DNA from 2 places in the Mesorhizobium sp. C268A genome. Region 1 is predicted to be linked to the other one. Evidence: predicted binding sites of a transcription regulator. Region 1 holds the regulator's gene; the other holds the start of a gene.
The links. Region 1 encodes PhoB, which activates phosphate uptake and scavenging genes when phosphate is short. Its sites were predicted from a motif close to TGTCATNNANCTGTCAT; they were not measured.
Positions count from the first base shown of each region.

Region 2: a site for PhoB is predicted at 7,969-7,985, ahead of olsB (l-ornithine N(alpha)-acyltransferase). Genes of this name have one in related genera too.

Region 1 is NZ_JAMYVX010000001.1:4,041,811-4,052,530, reverse strand. Features, by position in the region: gene NKL06_RS19775 (ROK family protein) at 1-787, shown strand, start outside; gene phoB (phosphate regulon transcriptional regulator PhoB) at 818-1,507, opposite strand; gene phoU (phosphate signaling complex protein PhoU) at 1,524-2,228, opposite strand; gene pstB (phosphate ABC transporter ATP-binding protein PstB) at 2,270-3,094, opposite strand; gene pstA (phosphate ABC transporter permease PstA) at 3,112-4,428, opposite strand; gene pstC (phosphate ABC transporter permease subunit PstC) at 4,425-5,885, opposite strand; gene NKL06_RS19745 (substrate-binding domain-containing protein) at 5,982-7,010, opposite strand; gene NKL06_RS19740 (PAS domain-containing protein) at 7,508-10,720, opposite strand, start outside.
Region 2 is NZ_JAMYVX010000001.1:4,381,921-4,392,640, reverse strand. Features, by position in the region: gene NKL06_RS21415 (EVE domain-containing protein) at 30-461, opposite strand; gene NKL06_RS21410 (VOC family protein) at 458-868, opposite strand; gene NKL06_RS21405 (helix-turn-helix transcriptional regulator) at 960-1,658, opposite strand; gene NKL06_RS21400 (RsmD family RNA methyltransferase) at 1,786-2,868, shown strand; gene NKL06_RS21395 (TrmH family RNA methyltransferase) at 2,903-3,760, shown strand; gene lspA (signal peptidase II) at 3,757-4,245, shown strand; gene acuI (acrylyl-CoA reductase (NADPH)) at 4,351-5,340, shown strand; gene NKL06_RS21380 (response regulator) at 5,483-7,771, shown strand; gene olsB (l-ornithine N(alpha)-acyltransferase) at 8,049-8,924, shown strand; gene NKL06_RS21370 (TRIC cation channel family protein) at 9,032-9,670, opposite strand; gene grpE (nucleotide exchange factor GrpE) at 9,796-10,425, opposite strand; gene NKL06_RS21360 (hypothetical protein) at 10,685-10,720, shown strand, end outside.

The DNA.
Region 1 (10,720 bases):
TGCCATGGGCATCCAGGGCATCACCGATTCGCAGGCGCGGGCCATGCTGTGGTCGCCAATCACGCCACTGACCGACATTGCCTTCGCCGACATGTTGGAAGCGGAATTCGGCATTCCTGCCACCATGGAGAACGACTGCAATATGATGGCGGTGGCCCTGCAATGGCGCCAGCCCGAGCGCTACCGCGACAATTTCATCGCGATCCTCTTGTCGCACGGCATCGGCATGGGGCTGGTGCTGAAAGGCGAACTGTTCACCGGCACCCATTCCTCGGGCGGCGAGTTCGGCCACATGATCCACCGTCCGGGCGGCGCGCTCTGCCGCTGCGGGCGGCGCGGCTGCGTGGAAGCCTATGCCGGAAACTACGCCATCTGGCGCAGCGCCAAAATGATGGGCGAGGATGCCGAGCCGGTCGATATCGGCGACGCTGATATGCGGGCGCTGGCCGCTCGTGCGCGAGAGACGGACGGACCGGAGCGCGAAGCCTATCGCAGGGCCGGTGAGGCGCTCGGCTTCGGCCTCGGCAGCCTGTTTGCGCTGATCGACCCGGCCCCCGTCGCCATGGTCGGCGTCAGCGCCGCCGCGTTCGACCTGATCGAACCGGCATTGCGCGAAGCGATCGCCCAGACCGCCGGCGGCCAGCACTCGAAGTCGATCTCCTTCGACACCGAGCCCAACGAGCTGCCGCTGATCCGCGAAGGCTGTGCCACGCGCGCGCTCGGCTTCGTCGACCAGGAGATTTTTGCGCCGGGTATTCAGCCCAAATCCGGCAAGCATGTCGCGTGAATGGCCGGCAACGGCGCGACGCGCAGGATCCTAGTCTTCCCTGATCGCGTAGCCGGCGCCGCGAATGGTACGGATGACATCCGGCATGCGGCCGTTGTTGACGGCCTTGCGCAGCCGCCCGACATGCACGTCGACGGTTCGCTCGTCTATATAGATCGTCTCGCCCCAGACATTGTCGAGCAGTTGGCTGCGCGAGAACACGCGGCCGGGATGGCGCATCATGAATTCGAGCAGCCGGAACTCGGTCGGTCCGAGCCTGATCTCGCTCTTCTTGCGGTAGACACGGTGCGACTCGCGGTCGAGCACGATGTCGCCGACCTTGAGCACGCTGGACAGCACTTCCGGCTTGGCCCGGCGCAGCAGCGCCTTCACGCGCGCCATGAACTCCGGCGTCGAGAATGGCTTGACCAGATAGTCGTCGGCGCCGGTGGACAGGCCGCGCACGCGATCGCTTTCCTCACCGCGCGCGGTCAGCATGATGATCGGCAGCCGCTCGGTTTCGGGCCGCACTCTAAGCCGCCGGCAGAGCTCGATGCCGGAAACAGCGGGCACCATCCAGTCGAGCACCAGGAGATCGGGCACGTTTTCCTGCAGGCGGATCTCGGCCTCGTCGCCGCGTGTCACCACCTCGACTTGATAGCCTTCGGATTCGAGGTTGTAGCGGAGGAGCACGCCTAGCGGCTCCTCGTCCTCCACGACCATGATGCGTGGCGCGATCATAGGCAGTTCACCCTCATCAGGCCGGCGTGGCCATCGCCGTCTCGTCCTGCTTCGGACGATTGGCGGGCAATTGCTGGCCGGTCAGCACATAATACGCATTTTCGGCGATGTTGGTGACATGATCGCCGATGCGCTCAAGATTCTTGGCGCAGAACAAGAGATGCGTGCAGGCGGTGATGTTGCGAGGGTCTTCCATCATGTAGGTCAAGAGCTCACGAAACACGGACGTGTATTTGACGTCGATGCGCTCGTCGTCATTCCTGAGTTTTGCAAGCGCTGCCGCATCGGTGGCGGCATATTCCTCGACGACGCCTTGCACCTGGATCAGCACCAGTTGCGCCATGGCATCGATGGAGTGCGAGAGGTCGCGCGGCGTGACGCTCAAGCCCACGGTGCCGACGCGTTTGGCGATGTTCTTGGCGAGATCGCCGATGCGCTCGAGGTCGCCGGCCATGCGGATCGAGCCGACCACGGCGCGCAGATCGTTGGCCATCGGCTGGCGCTTGGCGATCAGCGTGATGGCGCGGTCGTCCAGTTCGCGCTGGCGCGCATCCATGATGGCGTCGTCGGAAACGACACGCTGTGCCAGCGCATTGTCCGAATTGAGCAGCGCCCTGGTCGAGCCGCTGACCATCGAGCCGGCCAGATCGCCCATGTCGCGGATCAGCTTGCTGATCTGCCCGAGCTCTTCATCGAAGGAGGCGACGGTATGTTCACCCATGATCTTGGTCCTCGTGCCTGAAAATTCACCCGCCGGACGGCTCAGCCGAAGCGGCCGGTAATGTAGTCTTGGGTGCGCTTGTCGTCGGGGTTGGTGAACATCTTGTCGGTGGCGCCCTCCTCGACGAGATAGCCGAGATGGAACATCGCTGTACGCTGCGACACGCGCGCCGCCTGCTGCATCGAGTGGGTGACGATGACGATCGTGTAGTTCTGGCGCAGTTCGTCGATCAGCTCCTCGACACGGGCGGTGGCGATCGGATCGAGCGCCGAGCAGGGCTCGTCCATCAGGATCACCTCCGGCGACACGGCGATGGCGCGCGCGATGCACAGGCGCTGCTGCTGGCCGCCGGACAGGCCGGTGCCGGGCTCCTGCAGGCGGTCCTTGACCTCGTTCCAGATCGCAGCCTTCTTAAGGCTCTGCTCGACGATCTGGTCCATGTCGGACTTGCGCTTGGCCAGCCCATGGATGCGCGGGCCGTAGGCGACGTTCTCGTAGATCGACTTCGGGAACGGGTTGGGTTTCTGGAACACCATGCCGACGCGGGCGCGCAGTTCGACGACATCGATGTTCTTGTCGTAGATGTCGTCTTCATCGAGCGTGATCTTGCCGGTCACCCGCGCCGAATCGATGGTGTCGTTCATGCGGTTGAGGCAGCGCAGGAAGGTCGACTTGCCGCAGCCGGACGGGCCGATCAGCGCCGTCACCTGGTTCTGTCGGACGTCGAGATTGACGTCGAACAACGCCTGCTTCTCGCCGTAGAAGACGCCGACCTTGTCGCCGCGCATCTTGATGACTTCGTTCGACTTGGCGTTCATTTTGTCGCCCACTGCATTCTCAAGGGACTGTTCGGTCATGATGTTCATACCAAATTGCCTTTTTTCTACCAGCGCCGCTCGAACCGGCGCCGGAGCACGATCGCGGTGATGTTCATGGCCATGAGGAAGACGAGCAGGATGATGATGGCGCCGGACATGCGCTCGACAAAAGCGCGCTCAGCCTCGTTTGCCCACATATAGATCTGCACCGGCAGCGCGGTCGCCGGATCGAAAGGCGTCGCCGGATAATCGGCGACGAAAGCGACCATGCCGATCAAGAGCAGCGGTGCTGTCTCGCCGAGCGCACGCGCCAGGCCGATGATGGTGCCGGTAAGGATGCCTGGGGCGGCAAGCGGCAGGATGTGGTGGAACACCATCTGCATCTTGGAGGCGCCGAGGCCGAGTGCCGCCGAGCGGATCGACGGCGGCACCGCGGCGAGGGCGGCGCGCGTGGCGATGATTATGGTCGGCAATGTCATCAAGGTCAGCACCAGGCCGCCGACGAAGGAAGCCGAGCGCGGCATGCCGAGGAAGTTGATGAACACGGCAAGGCCAAGCAGACCGAAGACGATCGACGGCACCGCCGCGAGATTGTTGATGTTGACTTCGATCAGGTCCGTAAAGCGGTTCTTCTTGGCGAATTCCTCGAGATAGATCGAGGCGGCGACGCCGATCGGCAGCGCCAGCAAAAGCACGATCACCATCATGTAGAACGACCCGATGATGGCCACGCCCATGCCCGACGTCTCGGGCCGGCTGGAGGCGCCATAGCTGAACAGGCCGGTGTTGAAATGCTCGGCCATCGCGCCTTCGGCTTTGAGCTTGTTCATCCAGTCGATCTGCTGGTTGGACACCTTGCGGCGCGCTTCATCGACGCCGAGGTCGATCTGGCCCTTGAAGGCCGAGTCGAGATTGGCGGCGGCCAGGATGTCGACGTCACGCGTCGTGCCGATCACCGACGGATCGGCGGAGACGATGTCGCGCAGCTGGACGCGGGCGCCTTCCGACAGGAAGCCCTTGAGCTTCAGCATCATCGGCTTGTTGGCCGGATCGATGCCGAGCTTGGCCACCAGCGCGTTTTCGGCGAGCTTGGGATAGTTCGCCTTGATCAGCACATTCGGGTCTGTGGCACGCTTGTTCGAGGGGTCGATGACCTTCTCATCGAAGGTGATCGGAAGCGTCACCGTCGTCTGCCAGAAGGCGGTGTAGCCTTTCGAGACGATGGTGATCAACATGATGGCCAGGAACGCCAGGCCCACCGAGATCGCAATCACGCCATAGATGCGGAACCGGCGTTCGGCGGCATAGCGCGCCTTCAGCCCGATGTCGCGGCGCGGACGCGCGACGGCACCCGCCATCGTGTCCAGGGGGATGTCGGTCATTCGTACTGCTCCCGGTACTTGCGCACAATGTAGAGGGCGACGATGTTCATCACCAGCGTCAGCGCGAACAGCGTCAGGCCGAGCGCGAAGGCGACCAGCGTCTGCGGCGAGTTGAACTCGAGATCGCCGGTCAGCTGGTTGACGATCTTGACAGTGATGGTCGTCATCGCCTCGAACGGATTGGCCGTCAGATTGGCGGCGACGCCCGCCGCCAGCACGACGATCATCGTCTCGCCGATGGCGCGCGACGCCGTCAACAGGATGGCGCCGACGATGCCGGGCAGTGCCGCCGGCAGGATCACCCGCTTGATCGTCTCGGAGCGCGTGGCGCCGAGGCCGAGCGAGCCGTCACGCATTGCGCGCGGCACCGCGGTGATGATGTCGTCGGACAAAGAGGACACGACCGGGATCAGCATGACGCCCATCACCAGGCCGGCGGTGAAGATGCTCTGGCCCTGGATGAAGGGCGAGCCGCCGGTGAGTGCCGCCGACAGGTCGCGCAAGAACGGTCCGAGCGTGACCACGGCGAAGATGCCGTAGACGATGGTCGGGATGCCGGCCAGCAGTTCAAGCGCGGGCTTGACCACCGACCGGACGCTGCGCGAGGCGTATTCGGACATGTAGACCGCCGACATCAGCCCGACCGGCACTGCGACCAGAAGCGCGACGGCGGCGATGTAGAGCGTGCCGGCGAGTAGCGGGATCAGGCCGAACTGACCCTGGCTGCCGCCGGAACCGGCGGCGGCGAAACGCGGATCCCACACCGTGCCGAAGAAGAAGCTCATCGGCGATACGCTTTCGAAGAAGGTGATCGTCTGGAACAGCATCGACAGCACGATGCCGACCGTGGTCAGGATGGCGATGGTCGAGGCCGCAAGCAGCCCCCACAGCATCAACTTCTCGACATTGTTGCGCGCCCTGGCGCGCGGCGCGATCTGCCTCAGCGCATAGAAGGCGCCGGCGATCGACAGAGCGAAGGTCAGCACGGCGCCGAACAGGCCGAGCCGGTCCTGGACCTGGTTCGCCTCGACCGCGATCGGGATCATATAGTCCTGGGTGTCGCTGGCCAGTGCCACGCCCTTGGCGGCGAGCAGCGGCTGCAATTCGGCGAAAGTAGCGGGAAGTGCGGTATCGCCATCGAGCCGACGCAGGCCCTTGGCCAGGCTCTTCACCAGGCTGGCGTCGAGCGCTTCGCTGGCGACCTTTGTGTCGGCGGTGCGCTCGGGCAAAGCGGCATGGATATGCCGGTCGAGATAGAAGGAAGAGCCGATATCCCAGACGGCGAGCAAAAGGACGGCAGGCAGGACCGCGAGCAGAAAGGCCCACCAGCCATGATAATGCGCGCGCGAATGCGGCTTGACCTTGCCGGTATCCTGCGCCGCTGCGCGCTGGCGGCCGACCACAAAAGCGACCACGCCTATGGCAATGACTATGGCGAGTACGAGCAAGGACGACATCACCCACCCCAGGGAAAATTCAGATCGCCGCCGCCGTTGCGGCAAGCGGCGAAATCAGGGCGCGGATTTGGTCCGCGCCCTGATCCGGTCGGTCGATTACATTGTCTTTCCGGCGGCGAAGGCGTCGCGCTGGCCCTGACGTTCGGCGTCGGGAGCGGAAACCAGGCCGTACTGGGCGAGCGGGCTTTCCGGGCCGATCATCTGGTCATCAAGGAAGAACTCGACATATTCCTTGAGGCCGGGAACGACGCCCAGATGCGCCTTCTTGACGTAGAAGAACAACGGCCGCGACACGGGGTACGTGCCATCGGCGATGGTCTGCGTCGAAGGCACGATGCCTTCCACGGTGGCGACCTTCAGCTTGTCGGCATTGTTCTCGTAGAAGGCGAGGCCGAACACGCCAACGCCGGTCTTGTTGGAGTCGATGCGGGCCAGCGTCTCGGTGTAGTCGCCATCGATGTCGACAGCCTTGCCGTCCTTGCGGATGGCGATGCAGGTCTTGCCGATTTCCTTGTCGTCGGCGATGCCGGCAGCCTTCAAAGCGGCCTTGTCGCAGCCGGCGTCGAGCAGCTTGGTCTCGAACACTTCACGGGTGCCGTGCTTCTCACCCGGGATATAGGCGGCGATATCCCAGTCGGGCAGCTTCGGATTCACCTGGTTCCACTTGGTGTTCGGGTTTTCGACCAGCTTGCCGTCGACCACCAGCTTGGCGGCGAGCGCCTTGTAGATGTCGGCGGGAACCAGCGCCCAGTCCGGACCCTTGATGTCGGTGGCAAAGACGATGCCGTCATAGCCGATGCGGACTTCCTGGACGTCCTTGACGCCGGCGTCGGCGCAGGACTTCAGCTCGTCCTTCTTGATCGGGCGCGAGGAGTTGGCGATGTCGATCGTGTCTTCGCCGACGCCCTTGCAGAACTCCTTGATGCCGGCGCCGCTGCCGCCGGACTCGACCACCGGGGTCTTGAAGTTGGTGAAGGTTTCGCCGAACTGCTCGGCGACGATCTTGGCGTAAGGCAGCACGGTCGACGAACCGGCGACCTGGATCTGGTCACGCGCAGCGGCGACACCGGACGATGCGGCGAACGCTACCGCCACGGCCGATGCCGTAACGAGGAATTTCTTCATGTGGCCTGCTCCTGTTCGGAAGATGGTCTCTTGGCGCCCTCTTCAAACCGGCGCCCGCTGAGGCCAATAGCCTTCGATTATTACAGTCGCATGACAGTTTCGTGTCAGCCCGGTAACGTCGCACAGACGTCTTGTGGGCCGCCCCCTTTAAGCCGGTTTGTGGGAATGGAAGTTGCCGCTGGAATCAGACGCTTGCGCGATCCGTGCTGGCATCAAGTCCCGGCACACCGCAGGCCGCGATGCCGAGAAAGAAAAACCGGACGGGAGCGCGTTGCCCGTGGCCAGAGCGAATCTTGGCCGAGCCATCGCCAAAAACAGGTCCGTTGGGGTAGATTCGACGCTGTTTCTTGTCGGCGGTCGCTTGCTCCCGCCCGTAACTGAATGAGCGGTTTCGTTGCGACCATTGTCCTGACTGGGCGCCAGCTTTGATATGGTGCGATCGCACCATATCCTTGGCTGTTGCGGCGCGGCCGAATCCCGGCCGGCGCCGCAGGTTGCTATCCAGCGTCTCGTTGGGCTTCGCTTGATATGCCGACCCAGCGCTCGACCTTTTCGAGCAGCGCCCTGGGGCTGATCGGCTTGGGCAAATAGTCATCCATGCCGGCTTCCAGGCAGCGCTCACGGTCGCCCTTCAAAGCATGCGCGGTGACGCCGACGATCGGGATATGCATACCCGTATGTTCTTCAAGCCGGCGAATTGCGGCGGTGGCCTCGAGCCCATTCATCTCCGGCATCGAGACGTCCATCAGGATCATACGCGGATTGAGCCTGCCGAAGGCGTCGAGCGCCTTGCGGCCGTTGCCGACAATTTCGAAACTATAACCGGTCTCGCCGATTATCTGGGTGAACACCATCTGGTTCACCTCATTGTCCTCGGCAACGAGGATGTCGAGCCGGCTTTCATCCCCGGCGGCCCGGGCGCGGGCGCGAACCGGCGGCGGTTGCAGCAAGGCGCGTTCCGATGCAGCGAGCGGCGGCTTTGCCGGTGACGGTCCGTTCCTGTCGTTGCCGGACCCGCTGCTTGCCGCCGGGAGCACGCGGCTCCCCGTGATATTGTGATGGTGGCGCTGGATGGTAGCGACCAGCGTTTCCAGAAGCACCGAGGAACGCGCCGGCTTGATCAGCTGGGCGTCGATGCCGAGATCGCGATAGCTGGTGTTGGCGAGCGACTGGTCGACCGAAGTCAGCATGATGATCGGCGTGTCGGCCAGCCCTGCGGTGCTGCGCACGACGCGCGCCATTTCGGCGCCGCTCATCCCCGGCATCTGATAATCGAGCACGACGCAGTCGACCGGCACGCCGTAGGCAGCCGCGGCGACCAGCACCTTGAGCCCTTCGGGTCCGCTTTCGGCGGCGCAGGAATCGAAGGTCCATGACGCCATCTGCTCGCTCAGGATCGATCGGTTGACGGCATTGTCGTCGACGATCAGCACCCGTGAGCCGGTCACGTCGACCGGCATGATCCGCCGTCCGGTCCGTTCCTCGGCCCTGGGCAATGTCACGGTGAACCAGAAGGTCGAGCCCTTGCCTTCGGCGCTCTCGACACCGATCTCGCCGCCCATCAACTCGACCAGCCGCGAGGTGATGGCGAGCCCGAGCCCTGTGCCTTCGTGGCGTCTGGTCGACGAGGTGTCGGCCTGACTGAATTTTTCGAAGACGAGCTTCAGTTTCTGCTGCGGAATGCCGATGCCGGTATCGGTGACCGAAACGGTCAGCTTTGTCCCCGTCGGCCCCCTTTGTCCCGTCACGTCGACCAGCACGTGGCCTTCGTCGGTAAACTTCACCGCGTTGCCGACCAGATTGGTGACGATCTGCCTGATGCGACCGACATCGCCGACGAACAGGCTTCCCAGGCCCGGCTCGACGCGCACGATGAGCTCGAGGTCCTTCTCCTTGGCGCGGGTCGATATCAGCGTCGCCACATCCTCGATCGCTTCGGGCAGGTTGAAGGGCGCAGGGTCGAGCACCAGCTGTCCGGCATCGATCTTGGAGAAGTCCAGTATGTCGTTGATGATGGTCAAGAGCGCGTTACCCGATTTGACGATGATGTCGGTGAACGTCTTCTGCTTGGGATCGAGGTCGGATTTGGCCAGCAACTCGGCCATGCCGAGTACGCCGTTCATCGGCGTGCGGATTTCGTGGCTCATATTGGCCAGGAATTCCGACTTGGCGCGGTCGGCCAACACGGCGCGCTGCCGCGCCTCGCGCAGTTCGGCCTCGCGCAGCTTCAGTTCGGTGATGTCGGTGGTCGACCCAATCAGATAGAGCGAACCGTCGGACGCGATCATCGCGCCCTTGCGGGCGAACTGGTGGCGCACGCTGCCGTCGGCAAGCGTCACCGTTTCCTCGATCTCCTGTGTATCGCCTGTGCGCAGCACGGCGAGATCGCTGTTGACGAAGGCTTCGCCGTCCTCGCCGAAAATCTCGATGTCCGTCTTGCCGATCGCGTCTTCCCTGCGGAGGCCGGTGAGGTCGCACCAGCCCTTGTTGACGTAGAACTGCCTGAGGTCGGAGCGCTTGGCGTAGATCGACACCGGCACGTTGTCGATGAGATTGCGGAACACCTCGTTCTCGCGCATGCTCTCTTCCAGCGCCTGCTCGCGCGCCTTGACGTCGGTGATGTCGGTGCTGGAGCCGACAAGGTGCACCGACCCATCGAGCGCCACCAGCCGGCTCTTGCGCGTCATCAATTGCCGCACCGTGCCGTCGCGATGGGTAACGGGCTCCTCGATCTCGCGGCCGCGCCCGGTGACGACGACCTCGGTGTCGTCATGGGTGTAGGTTTCGGCGTCGTCGATGCCGAAAAGCTGGAGATCGGTCCGGCCGATGACCTCCTCCTTGGGGATGCCGGTCAGCGCGCACCAGGCTTTGTTGACGAATTCCATGCTCAGATCCTGCGCCTTGATGAAGGCGGCGACCGGCAGTTCGTCCATGACGTGGCGGAACAGGTCGATCTGGCGCATGCTTTCCTGCAGCGCCTTTTCGCGGCTCTTGATCTCCGAGATGTCGACGCGCACGCCGATAAAGGTGCCGTCCTCGGTGCGCATATCGTAGACCTGATACCAGCGGCCGTCCGCATTGAGGCGCTCATAGGACGAGTTGGGCAGGCGATAGCGGGCGAGGATGGCATTGAGCCAGACATCGAGGTCGCCTTCATAGAGCCTGTCGATTTCTGGATCGCCGCTCGATCGGAAATAGCCGACCGAATGTCCAAGTTCCAGGGCCGCGCGGAAGCTGCGGCCAGGCTGCCATGCCGGTTTCAGCTCCGGCAGCGTGTCCTGCAGCTTGCGGTTTGCAAAGACGAACTTGTCGTCGCGGTCATAGATGATGACGGCCGCCGGCAGCGACTCCAGCACCGTGGTGAGGTTCTTGCGGGCGTCTTCGGCTTCGGTCTCGCGGCGCTTCATGTCGGAGATGTCGAACAGGAAACCGGCGACATAGTTGCGGCCGCTGGGCATGCCGACGCGGTTCTTGCGCACGATGCGCGAGCGGCTGGCGCCCTCGGCGTCGAAAGTCTCCTCGACCTCGTAGGGCGTGCCGGTCGCCAGCACGGCGCGTTCGCTGTCTTCGAACTGCGCGGCGTCCTTTTGCTTGAGGAAGTCGCCGCCGGGCCTGCCCAGCATCGCTTGCGGGCTCTGTCCGAACAGTGCCGAAAACGCCTCATTGACGAAGACGAAACGCAGATTGTCGTCCTTGACGAAGATCGGGTC
Region 2 (10,720 bases), 340 kb from region 1:
GTGCCTTGCCGATCCGGCGGCTGGATGCTTCAGCCTGCCTTCATGGCCGCGCCCATCGCCTCGGCGATCAGCGCGAAATCATGCGCGGTAATTTCGAACAGGCCAAAGCGCAGCTGGTAACCCCAGTTCGATTTGCCCGCGGTGAAGTCGAGCTGCTCGAGCAGCGGCTTGATCGGCGCTTCCTCGGCCTTGGCCCATTCGACATCCCTGCGGAACGGCGTGAAGCCACCGCCCATGTGGCCCTGATAGGGCTCGCCTTCTCGCACGGTGCCGATTGCCGTGAAGGCCTGCAGGCCGTCCTTCTCGCGCAGAATTGTGGTCGGCGAGTAGTAGATGATGCCGTCGCCGGGCTTGATGCGGCGCAAAGGTGCCGCCTTGCCGTGGTTGACCTGCATGAAGCCGGCCTCGCGGCCGCGCCGGACATGTTCGGCGGAAGCGACCGCGATCCAGTGCGCACTCATTTCTGTTCTCCATTGGCCTGTTCCCCATTGGCCTGTTCTCCGTCGTCCAGCCAGTAGACGCGCAGCCGGTGCTTGTCGGGATCGAGCGCAACGAAGGTGCGGCCGAAGTCCATGTCGGTCGGCGTCTGCAGAATGGTCAAGCCGCGTCCTGCCCAGTCCGTGTAGGCGGCGTCCACCGCATCAGGCCGGTCCAACGCGAAGACGAGCTCCGCACCGCCGCCGGCGGCCGCGGCCGACGGCTCCACCGTGTGGCGCGACCACAGGCCGAGCTTGAAGCCATTGTCGAGCACGAACAGCACGAAGGTCGGCGACGTCTCCACCGGCTGGCGTCCCAGCAGCGCACCGTAGAAGGCGCCGCTCCGCTCCGGGCTGTCGACATAAAGGATGACGAAATTGGGGGTGTTCATGTCTGCTCTCCAAGGTTTCGATTGGAGGAGCATAGGTGACCCCACTGTCAGATTCTGGCAGCAGCGGCTTGCGAGGGCGTGGAAAGGAGCATTAAGCGCCAGGCTGGCGCTTTGGTGCGTCCAGCGTCGCGCGCCATTCCTTCAGAAGAGCCTGCCGACGACGCGGATAGCGGATATACGTGGTGTTGAGCCCCGACATCCGGTCGGCGCGAAAATGTCTGAAATCCTGCCGCGTCTCGCACCAGGCCACCACCACCCGCACCTTGTCGAAAAAGCCGAGCGCGAATGGCCAGATCAAGCGCTCGGAGGCGGCGCCGCCGGCGTCGCGGTAAAGAAAGCCGAGTTTTCTCTCGTTGCGGATCGCCTGGCGCACCAGGCCAAGGTCGATGCTTTCGACAGCATCGCCGTGCGGGCCGACCAAAAGCGCGGTCGCATCGAGGTCCTCGCGCAGATCATCCGGCAGCACAGCGGCGATCTTGGCCAGCGCGTCGGTGGCGGCGGCCGACAGCCGCTTGTCCGGTTGTCTGGCAACCCAACGCGATCCCAGAACGATGGCCTCGATCTCCTCGTCGGTGAACATCAGTGGCGGCAGCATGAAGCCGGGTTTCAGCACATAGCCCAGCCCAGCCTCGCCCTCGATCGGCGCGCCTTGCCCCTGCAGCGTGGCAATGTCGCGGTAGAGCGTTCGGATCGAAACGTCCATCTCGCCGGCAAGCGTGCGACCGCTCACCGGCCGGCGATGCCGGCGCAGGATCTGGATCAGGTCGAGCAGGCGTTCGGAACGGGACATGATTCGAGATTTGCCTGTTTCCTCAGCGAGGTCCACCACCTCAGACATTCGCACGCTGGACCATTTTGTTTGCGCAGCCGGTGACCCTATGCCAAAAGCGGCCTGCCGCCTCCGGAGACGCTCCTGCTTGAAGTCTTTTCGCGACAAACGCCGCGACAACCGTCCGCCCGCAAAGGGCAGGACCGAACAGGCGCGGCCGCAGCCGGGCACCGTACCAGTCCGACCCGAAGCCAGACAGCAACGCCACGAAACAAAACCGGACGACCGGTCTGATCCGAAGCTCGCCCCCCGTATCCTGGCGCGTCGCGAAGGCGTCCTGCCCACTGAGCGCCTGCCGGTGATCCTCGAAGTGGCGCCCAATCAGGATTATGCACTGCTCGACAGCGGCGCCGGCGAAAAGCTCGAACAATACGGCCCCTACCGCATCGTGCGGCCCGAGGGACAGGCGATCTGGGAAAAGGCTTTGCCGGCCAGGGACTGGGACCGCGCCGACGCCATCTTCACCGGCGATACCGACGAAGAAGGCATCGGCCGCTGGCGGTTCCCGAAGGTACCGCTGGGCGAGACCTGGCCGATGAAGCATGACGGCATCGACTATCTCGGCCGCTTCACCTCGTTTCGCCATGTCGGCGTCTTCCCCGAGCAGGCTTCGCACTGGGACCATATGGCCAGCCTGATCGCGGCGGCCAACCGCCCGGTCAAGGTGCTGAACCTGTTCGGCTATACCGGGCTCGCGTCTCTCGTAGCCGCCCGCGCCGGTGCCGCGGTCACCCATGTCGATGCCTCCAAGAGGGCGGTCGGCTGGGCGCGCGAAAACCAGGAAATGGCCGGTCTCGGCAGCAAGCCGATCCGCTGGATCGTCGACGATGCAGTGAAATTCGCCGAGCGCGAAGAGCGCCGCGGCAGCCGCTACGACATCATCCTGTTCGACCCGCCCGCCTATGGCCGCGGCCCCAAGGGCGAGGTCTGGCAGTTGTTCGAGGACCTGCCCGGCCTGACCGATCTTTGCCGCGCGATTCTGACGCCGAAACCGCTCGCCGTGGTGCTGACCGCCTATTCCATCCGCGCCTCCTTCTTCGCCATCCATGCCTTGATGCGCGACACTTTTGCCGGCATGGGCGGCACCGTTGAATCAGGCGAACTGATCATCCGCGAGCAATCCGCCGGCCGGGCGCTGTCGACATCGCTGTTTTCGCGCTGGGTGGCCTGAATGCCCGGGAGACCTGAATGCCCGGGAGTCCCGAATGAATGAGCGGCACGCAGGTGCGCCCGGGCAGGTCAAGGAAGTCACCAGCCTTGCCAATCCGCTGATCAAGGACATCAAGGCGCTCGCCCAGAAGAAATTCCGCGACCAGCAGAACGCCTTCATGGCCGAAGGGCTGAAGCTGGTCATCGACGCCCTCGACCTCGGCTGGTCGATCAGGACGCTGGTCTTCGCCAAGGCCGGACGCGGCAATGCGGCGGTCGAAAAGGTGGCGGCGCGCACGGTTGCCGCCGGCGGCACCGTGCTCGAAGTGTCCGAAAAAGTGCTGGTCGCCATCACCCGCCGTGACAATCCGCAAATGGTGGTCGGCGTCTTCCGGCAAAAACTGCTGCCGCTAAGAGACATCCGCGCTCACGACGGCGACGTCTGGGTGGCGCTCGACCGGGTGCGCGATCCCGGCAATCTCGGCACCGTCATCCGCACCGTCGATGCCGTCGGCGCCAAGGGCGTCATCCTGGTCGGCGAGACTACCGATCCTTTTTCTGTCGAGACCGTGCGCGCCACCATGGGCTCGATCTTCGCCGTGCCGGTGACCAAGGCGACGCCGGAAGCATTTCTGGCTTGGCGAAACAGCTTCTCGGGCCTGGTGGTCGGCACCCATCTGAAGGGTGCGGTCGACTACCGCTCGGTCGATTTCTCCCGAGGACCGGTGCTCTTGATGATGGGCAATGAGCAGCAGGGCCTGCTCGACAATCTGGCGGAAAGCTGCGACCGGCTGCTGCGGATTCCGCAGGCCGGCCGCGCCGATTCACTCAATTTGGCGGTCGCCACCGGAATCATGCTGTTCGAGATCCGGCGCGGCGCGCTGAAACTTGCCCCCGAGGACGCCACATCGTGAAATCATGGTCTCCCTATGCGCTGCTGGTGGTGGTGGCAATCGCGCTCGACCAGTGGATAAAGCATCTGATCGAGACCGGCCTCGTCTTCCAGGAAAAGCTCGACCTGGTGCCATTCCTGGCGCTGTTTCGCACCTACAATACCGGCATCGCCTTCTCGATGTTCTCGTCCTTCGGCGACACCGGCCTGGTCGTCATCGCGGTCGTGGTCGTTGCCTTCGTGCTTTATCTGGCGACGCGCACGCCCTCCGGCCATGTGCTGGCCCGCATCGGCTTTGCCCTGATCATCGGCGGCGCGATCGGCAATCTGATCGACCGCGCCGTCTACGGCCACGTCATCGACTATATATTGTTCCACACGCCGGTATGGTCCTTCGCCGTCTTCAACCTTGCCGATGCCTTCATTTCGGTCGGCGCGGCGCTGGTCGTCTTCGACGAGTTCATCGGCTGGCGGCGCGAGGCCAAGCCGCAAGGCCCAGAAGCCTGACGGCCCGACTCTTTTGACCAATTGACCTCGCCGGGCGGTCGCCGCACAGTTCGGCCAGAGCCAGCCAATGCCGACCGCCAGCCTTTGCGAAGCCGAGGAGAAGAGATGCCTGAAACCTTCAAAGCCATCCTCGTTTCGCGCGACGCCGAAAAGAAGCAGTCGGTTGAGATCGTCGATTTCAGCGAAGCCGATTTGATGGAAGGTGATGTCACCGTCGCGGTCAAGGCGACGACCGTCAACTACAAGGACGGGCTGGCCATCACAGGCAAGGCGCCGGTGATCCGCCGCTGGCCGCTGGTGCCGGGCATCGATTTCGCCGGCACGGTGATTTCTTCCTCGCATGCCGACTGGCGCAAGGGTGATCAGGTGATCCTCAACGGCTGGGGTGTCGGCGAAACGCATTTCGGCGCCTATGCCGGGCGCGCCCGCGTCAACGGCGACTGGCTGGTGCCGTTGCCCGACGGCATCAGCGCCCACGATGCGATGGCGGTCGGCACCGCCGGCTATACGGCGATGCTGTGCGTCATGGCGCTGGAGCGGCACGGCATCCTGCCCGATCGCGGCCCGGTGGTGGTGACGGGTGCCGCCGGCGGCGTCGGTTCGGTCGCGGTCTCGCTCCTGTCCAGCCTCGGCTACCACGCCATTGCCTCGACCGGCCGCAGCGCCGAGAGTCCCTATCTGATCGACCTCGGCGCCGCCGAAGTGATTTCGCGCGACGAGCTCTCCCAACCGGCAAAACCATTGGCCAAGGAACGCTGGGCTGGCGGCATCGACGCCGTCGGCAGCCACACGCTGGCCAATGTGCTGTCGATGACCGCCTATGGCGGCGCGGTCGCCGCCTGCGGCCTGGCTGGCGGCATGGACCTGCCTTCGAGCGTTGCCCCGTTCATCCTGCGCGGCGTCTCGCTGCTCGGCATCGATTCGGTGATGGCCCCAAAGGCGGTACGCCTGGAGGCCTGGCGCCGCATCGGCGCCGATCTCGACCTCAAGAAGCTCGTCGGCCTGTCCACGACCATCGGCTTCGACGGCATCATCACCGCCGCCCATGACATCGTCGAGGGCAAGATCAGGGGCCGCGTGGTTGTCGATATGTGAGGCTCCCGAAGCATGATCCCGAAAGGGAATCAGGTTTCGGAAAAGATCAGGCGATGCGGAAAACCGCCAAAAATGCATGACCGCTAAAATTCGAACGATCCGCCGCGCTTTTCCATAATCTCTATCTGGCAAGGAGTTCCGCATGATCGCGGAGTCCGCCAGGAAAGAGAAGAGCCGTGCCGAAAGCGTCGACGGGCCGAGTCCGGCGACGGCGAAGCGGCAGCGTGTTGCGCCGCCGCCTCTGGCGCCGGATTTGCCGCGCGCCACGTCCGAGGGCCTGCCGTTCCTGACGGTGGTCGCCAGTGTCGTGCTGGCGGGCCTCTCCCACCTCACCGGTGCGCCGATCTTCATCACCCTCGGCCTGCTGGCAACAGGCCTTGCCGGCGTCGCCATGCACCTGCGCAGCCGGCGCACCGTCCGCCGCGCGGCGGCCTTGCTCGACGAAACCGCGGCCCGTAGCCGCGCCGAAATCGAGACGCTGGCCGACCGCATGTGGGAGATGCAGGAGAGCGAGGAGCGTTTTCGCGGGCTGATTGATGCGCTCGGCGATCTCGTCGTCCACCGCGACCGCGACGGCCACATCGTCTACGCCAACAAGGTTTTCGCCAGCCTCGTCGGAACCGACCAACGCGACCTTGCCGGCAGGACCCTCGCCGAACACGGCATCGATGTCGGCATCGTCCCCGACGCCGCCTTTTCCGATCATGAATGCCTGAGTTCCACCGACGTCTCCATACGCACCCCGAACGGTCCGCGCTGGTTCTCGTGGATCGAACTGTCGGTACGCGACAAGGATAGCGGCGCCGTCTCGCACCGGGCGATTGCCCGCGACATCACCGCGCGCAAACGCGCCGAATCCTCGCTGATCACCGCGCGCGAGCGCGCCGAATATGCCAGCCAGGCCAAGTCGCGCTTCCTCGCCACCGTCAGCCATGAGATCCGCACGCCGATGAACGGCATCATGGGCATGGCCAAGCTTCTGGCTGACACCAATCTGTCGCCCGAGCAGCGCACCTATGTCGGCGCTGTCTCGACCTCGGCCAGCGCCCTTTTGGCGCTCATCGAGGATTTGCTCGACTATTCCAAGATAGAGGCCGGCCGTTTCGACCCGGAGCCGCAGCCGACATCGCTGCGCGAAATCGCCGACAACATCATCGAACTGATGGCGGCCAAAGCCTTCGCCAAGAACATCGGCCTCGGCTGTCATGTCGAGCCCGACGTGCCACAGATGATCATGGCCGATCCGGGAAGAGTCAGGCAGGTGCTGCTCAACCTGATCGGCAATGCGATCAAGTTCACCGACACCGGCGGCGTGCTGGTTTCGGTTGCACGGGCCCGCACCGAGACCAGCGACCGCATCTGCTTCACCGTCGCCGACACCGGCCCTGGCCTGCGCGAAGACGACATGGAGCGCATCTTCGAGGAATTCGAACAGTCCGACGGCACCTCGACCCGCACCCATGGCGGCGCCGGCCTCGGTCTTGCTATCTCAAGGCGGCTGGTGACCGCCATGGGCGGTGCCATTTCGGTGTCGAGCCGGCTTGGCGAGGGATCGGAATTCGTCTTCGAGATCCCGGCCGCAGGAGCAACCGAAGCACCGCAGAACCGGCAGAACATCCTGGCCGGCCGGCGCGCCGTGATCGTGTCGAAGAACGCCGTCGAGGCGGACGCCATCGCCCGCACCATCCGCGCCCATGGCGGCGCCGTCGACGTCGCCGCAACCGCTTCCCAGGCGACGCCCTTCGCCGAACATTGCGATGTGCTGTTGATCGACGCGGCCCTGGAGGACGGCGACGGCAGACTGCTCAAGCGCCTGCGCCAGAGTGGCTTTGCCGATTGCGAGGCGATCACGCTGATCGCGCCGACCGACCGCGGCATGCTTGGCGAATTCCGCACCAGCGGCTACGCCACCTTCCTGGCGAGGCCGGTGCGCGGCGAAACCCTGCTGCGCGTGCTGCTGACCAGTCATGCCCCTGCCTTGCCGCCGCCCAAGCCGGAAAAGACCGGCGCGTCCTCGCTTCGTGCCCATGGCGGGCGCCAGCAAGGTTTGTCGGTGCTGATCGCCGAAGACAACGACATCAACGCCATGCTTGCCCGCGCCACGCTTTTGAAGGCGGGACATCGCGTGAAAGTGGTCGGCAATGGCAAGGCCGCGGTCGAGGCGGTGACCGAAGCCGGGCTGAAAAATCGCTTCGATGTGGTGCTGATGGATTTGCACATGCCGGTCATGGACGGGCTGGACGCGATCGCCGCCATCCGCCGCCACGAGGAGGAAATGGCTGTGCCGCCGGTTCCGATCATGGTGCTTTCGGCCGACAGCCAGGAAAAGACCCGCCACACCGTGCTCGCCCATGGCGCCAGCGGCTTTGTCACCAAGCCGCTCGATCCCGACGCGCTGGTCCATGCCGTCGAGGGCCAGGTGGCCGCCTGAATTCATGTCGCTCAAAAGTGGCCCCGGTTTTGAGAAGACGACATGCACAAAACAAAGACTTGAAGCGCGTCGCGTGAATCGTCCCCAGCGCGACGCGCTTCAAGGCGACGCTGGCGCAATCCTCGCGTCACGTAGGTAGCCGAATGAGGGTTTTCGCCAGCCGACGAAGTATTGCCCGTCGCGCCGTATCACGGTACTGTCACAATCCTGTTGCACCTACACCGTATCCCCGTGCCAAGAGGGATGGCTCGAAGGAGAATCACTCGTGCATACAGTTATGCCGGAATGTGACACTCGGCCCAGCGCAGGCGGCGCTTTGCTCGCCGCGCGGAACGCCGATGCCGTCGCAACAGGCGCACCGCTGGGCCGTATCGGCAATCTCGAAGTGCGGCTTGCCCGCAATGAAGCCGAGATCGCCGCCGCGCAGGAAGTGCGCTACCGGGTGTTTTATGACGAGCTTGGCGCCAGGAAGGACCTATTCCAGGCGCAGGACCGGCGCGACGCCGACCGCTTCGACCCGCTGTGCGACCATCTCCTCGTGCTGGACACTTCGATCTCCGGCCCCGAGCATCGCCGCATCGTCGGCACTTACCGCCTGCTGCGGCAAGAGATTGCGGCAACCGCCGGCGGCTTCTATTCCGAAGGCGAGTTCGAACTGACCAAGCTGATCGCCCGCCATCCCGGCCAGCGCTTCCTTGAGCTCGGCCGCTCCTGCGTGCTGCCGGAATACCGCTCGAAGCGCACCATCGAGGCGCTGTGGCAAGGCATCTGGGCCTACATCAACCACTATGAGATCGGCGTGATGACCGGTTGTGCCTCGTTCCCTGGCACGGTGCCGGCTGCGCATGCCGAGGCGCTCACCTACCTTGCCCATCACTGCCGGACCAACTCCGCCTGGGATGTGCGGGCGGTCTCCGGCCGCTATTGCTCGATGGATCTGATGCCGATCGAGGCGGTCAACGCCAAGGCGGCGATCGCGGCCATGCCGCCGCTGGTCAAGGGCTATCTGCGCGTCGGCGCCCGCATCGGCGACGGCTGCGTCATCGACCGTGAGTTCTCCACCGTCGATGTGTTCGTGGTGATGCCGGTCAAGGAAATCGGCGCCCGCTACGTCAACTATTATGGCGGGGAAGCGCAGCGCTTTGCGGCGTGAGGCAGTAGGCAGTAGGCAGTAGGCAGTAGTGAAGGCTGCCGCGAATTTCTGACTACCGACTATTCCCTATTCCCTATTCCCTATTCCCTATTCCCTCTCCCCTCTCCCTACGGAATATCGTCCGGTCGCCGTCCCGGGCGGCTCTTGTAGGACGGAAAGGTCCAGCCGAATTTCAGCGCGCCGCCGCGCACCAGGAAAGCCGCGACGAAGCCGGCAATATCCGAGGCGAGCGGCGGCAGGCCGGCAAGATCGCCAAGTGTGTAGAGGCCGGCGCCCGCGAGTGCGGCGGTGACGTAGATTTCGGGCCTGAGCAGCACCGATGGCTCGCCGGCCAGCAGATCGCGCAGGATGCCGCCAAATGTGGCGGTCAACACGCCCATAACAACGGAGACGACCGGCGAGCCGGTGATGGCCAGCCCCTTGGCCGCGCCCATTACGGAAAAGGCCGCCAATCCGATGGCGTCGAGCCAGAGCAGCCATTTCCAGCGGGATTCGACGCGGTGGGCGATGAAGAAGACCAGCACTGCAACCGCCGCGCAAACCAGCACATAGCCGGAGTTGGCGACCCAAAAGACGGGCAGGTTGAGGATGACGTCGCGAAGCGTGCCGCCGCCAATGCCGGTGACGCTGGCCAGAAACAGGAAGCCGATAATGTCGAGCTGCTTGCGCGAAGCCGCCAACGCCCCGGTCGCGGCAAAGACGGCGACGCCGGCATAGTCGAGGAGGTCGATGGGTGTCAGGGACATGAGGTAGTAGGGATTGGGAATTAGGGAAAGTATGAATAACACTAAGCCGCGCGATTGATACGCCTGCCTATTCCCTATTCCCTATTCCCTATTCCCTATTCCCTATTCCCTACTGCCTACCCTACTCACGCATCCTTCTCGGCCTGCTCGTTCACCGGCCCCGGCTCGACCGGCGCTTCGGTGGCCGCGATCTTGGGGCCGCCCTTGGCGACCCCGACCATGGCCGGCCGCAGCACGCGCTCGCCGATCGAATAGCCCGGCTGCACGACCTGGACGACGGTGTTGGCCGGCACATCGGGATTGGGCACTTCGAACATCGCCTGGTGGAAATTCGGGTCGAACTTCTCACCTTCCGGTTCCAGCTTCTTCACCCCATGCCGTTCCAGCGTCGACAGCATGGCGCGCTCGGTGATCTCGACGCCGTCGATCAGCGCCTTGAAGCCGGCATCTCCGGCCGCTTTCGCCTCGGCGGGGATAGCATCGAGCGCGCGGCGCAGATTGTCCGACACCGACAGCATGTCGCGGGCGAAATTGGCCACCGCATAGGCGCGCGCATCATGCACGTCGCGGGCGGTGCGGCGGCGCAGATTCTCCATCTCGGCTGCGACGCGCAGCGCGCGGTCCTTCAGCTCCTCGTTTTCCTTCAGCAACCGCACCAGCGCTTCATAGTCGCCGTCGATGCCGCCTTGCGTGCGCTCGGCCTCGGCCGTTTCGATATCCTCGGGCGCGCGTTCGTCTTTTGTCTGGTCGCTCATCGCCATTTCCCGTCATTCGAATGGTTTGGATTTGCGCCCGATATCGAGGTTTGGCGGCCAAAAATCAAGGGGCAAGCCCAGCAGGACGCCCCACAGCAGGCAATGTTGCGGGCAGCCCGTCGGACTTGGTGCGGGGCGCAAGGACGTTCAAAATTAATTCAAACTTTACCGTAACGGCAGCCTTTGCTTGCCAATACCCCGCTATGGGGAACCATTCAAAGCTTGGAGGAGTTTTGAAACCGACACAGGATTTGAGACAATGGACCGCAATACTGGCAACAGAAGCGAAGAGCTC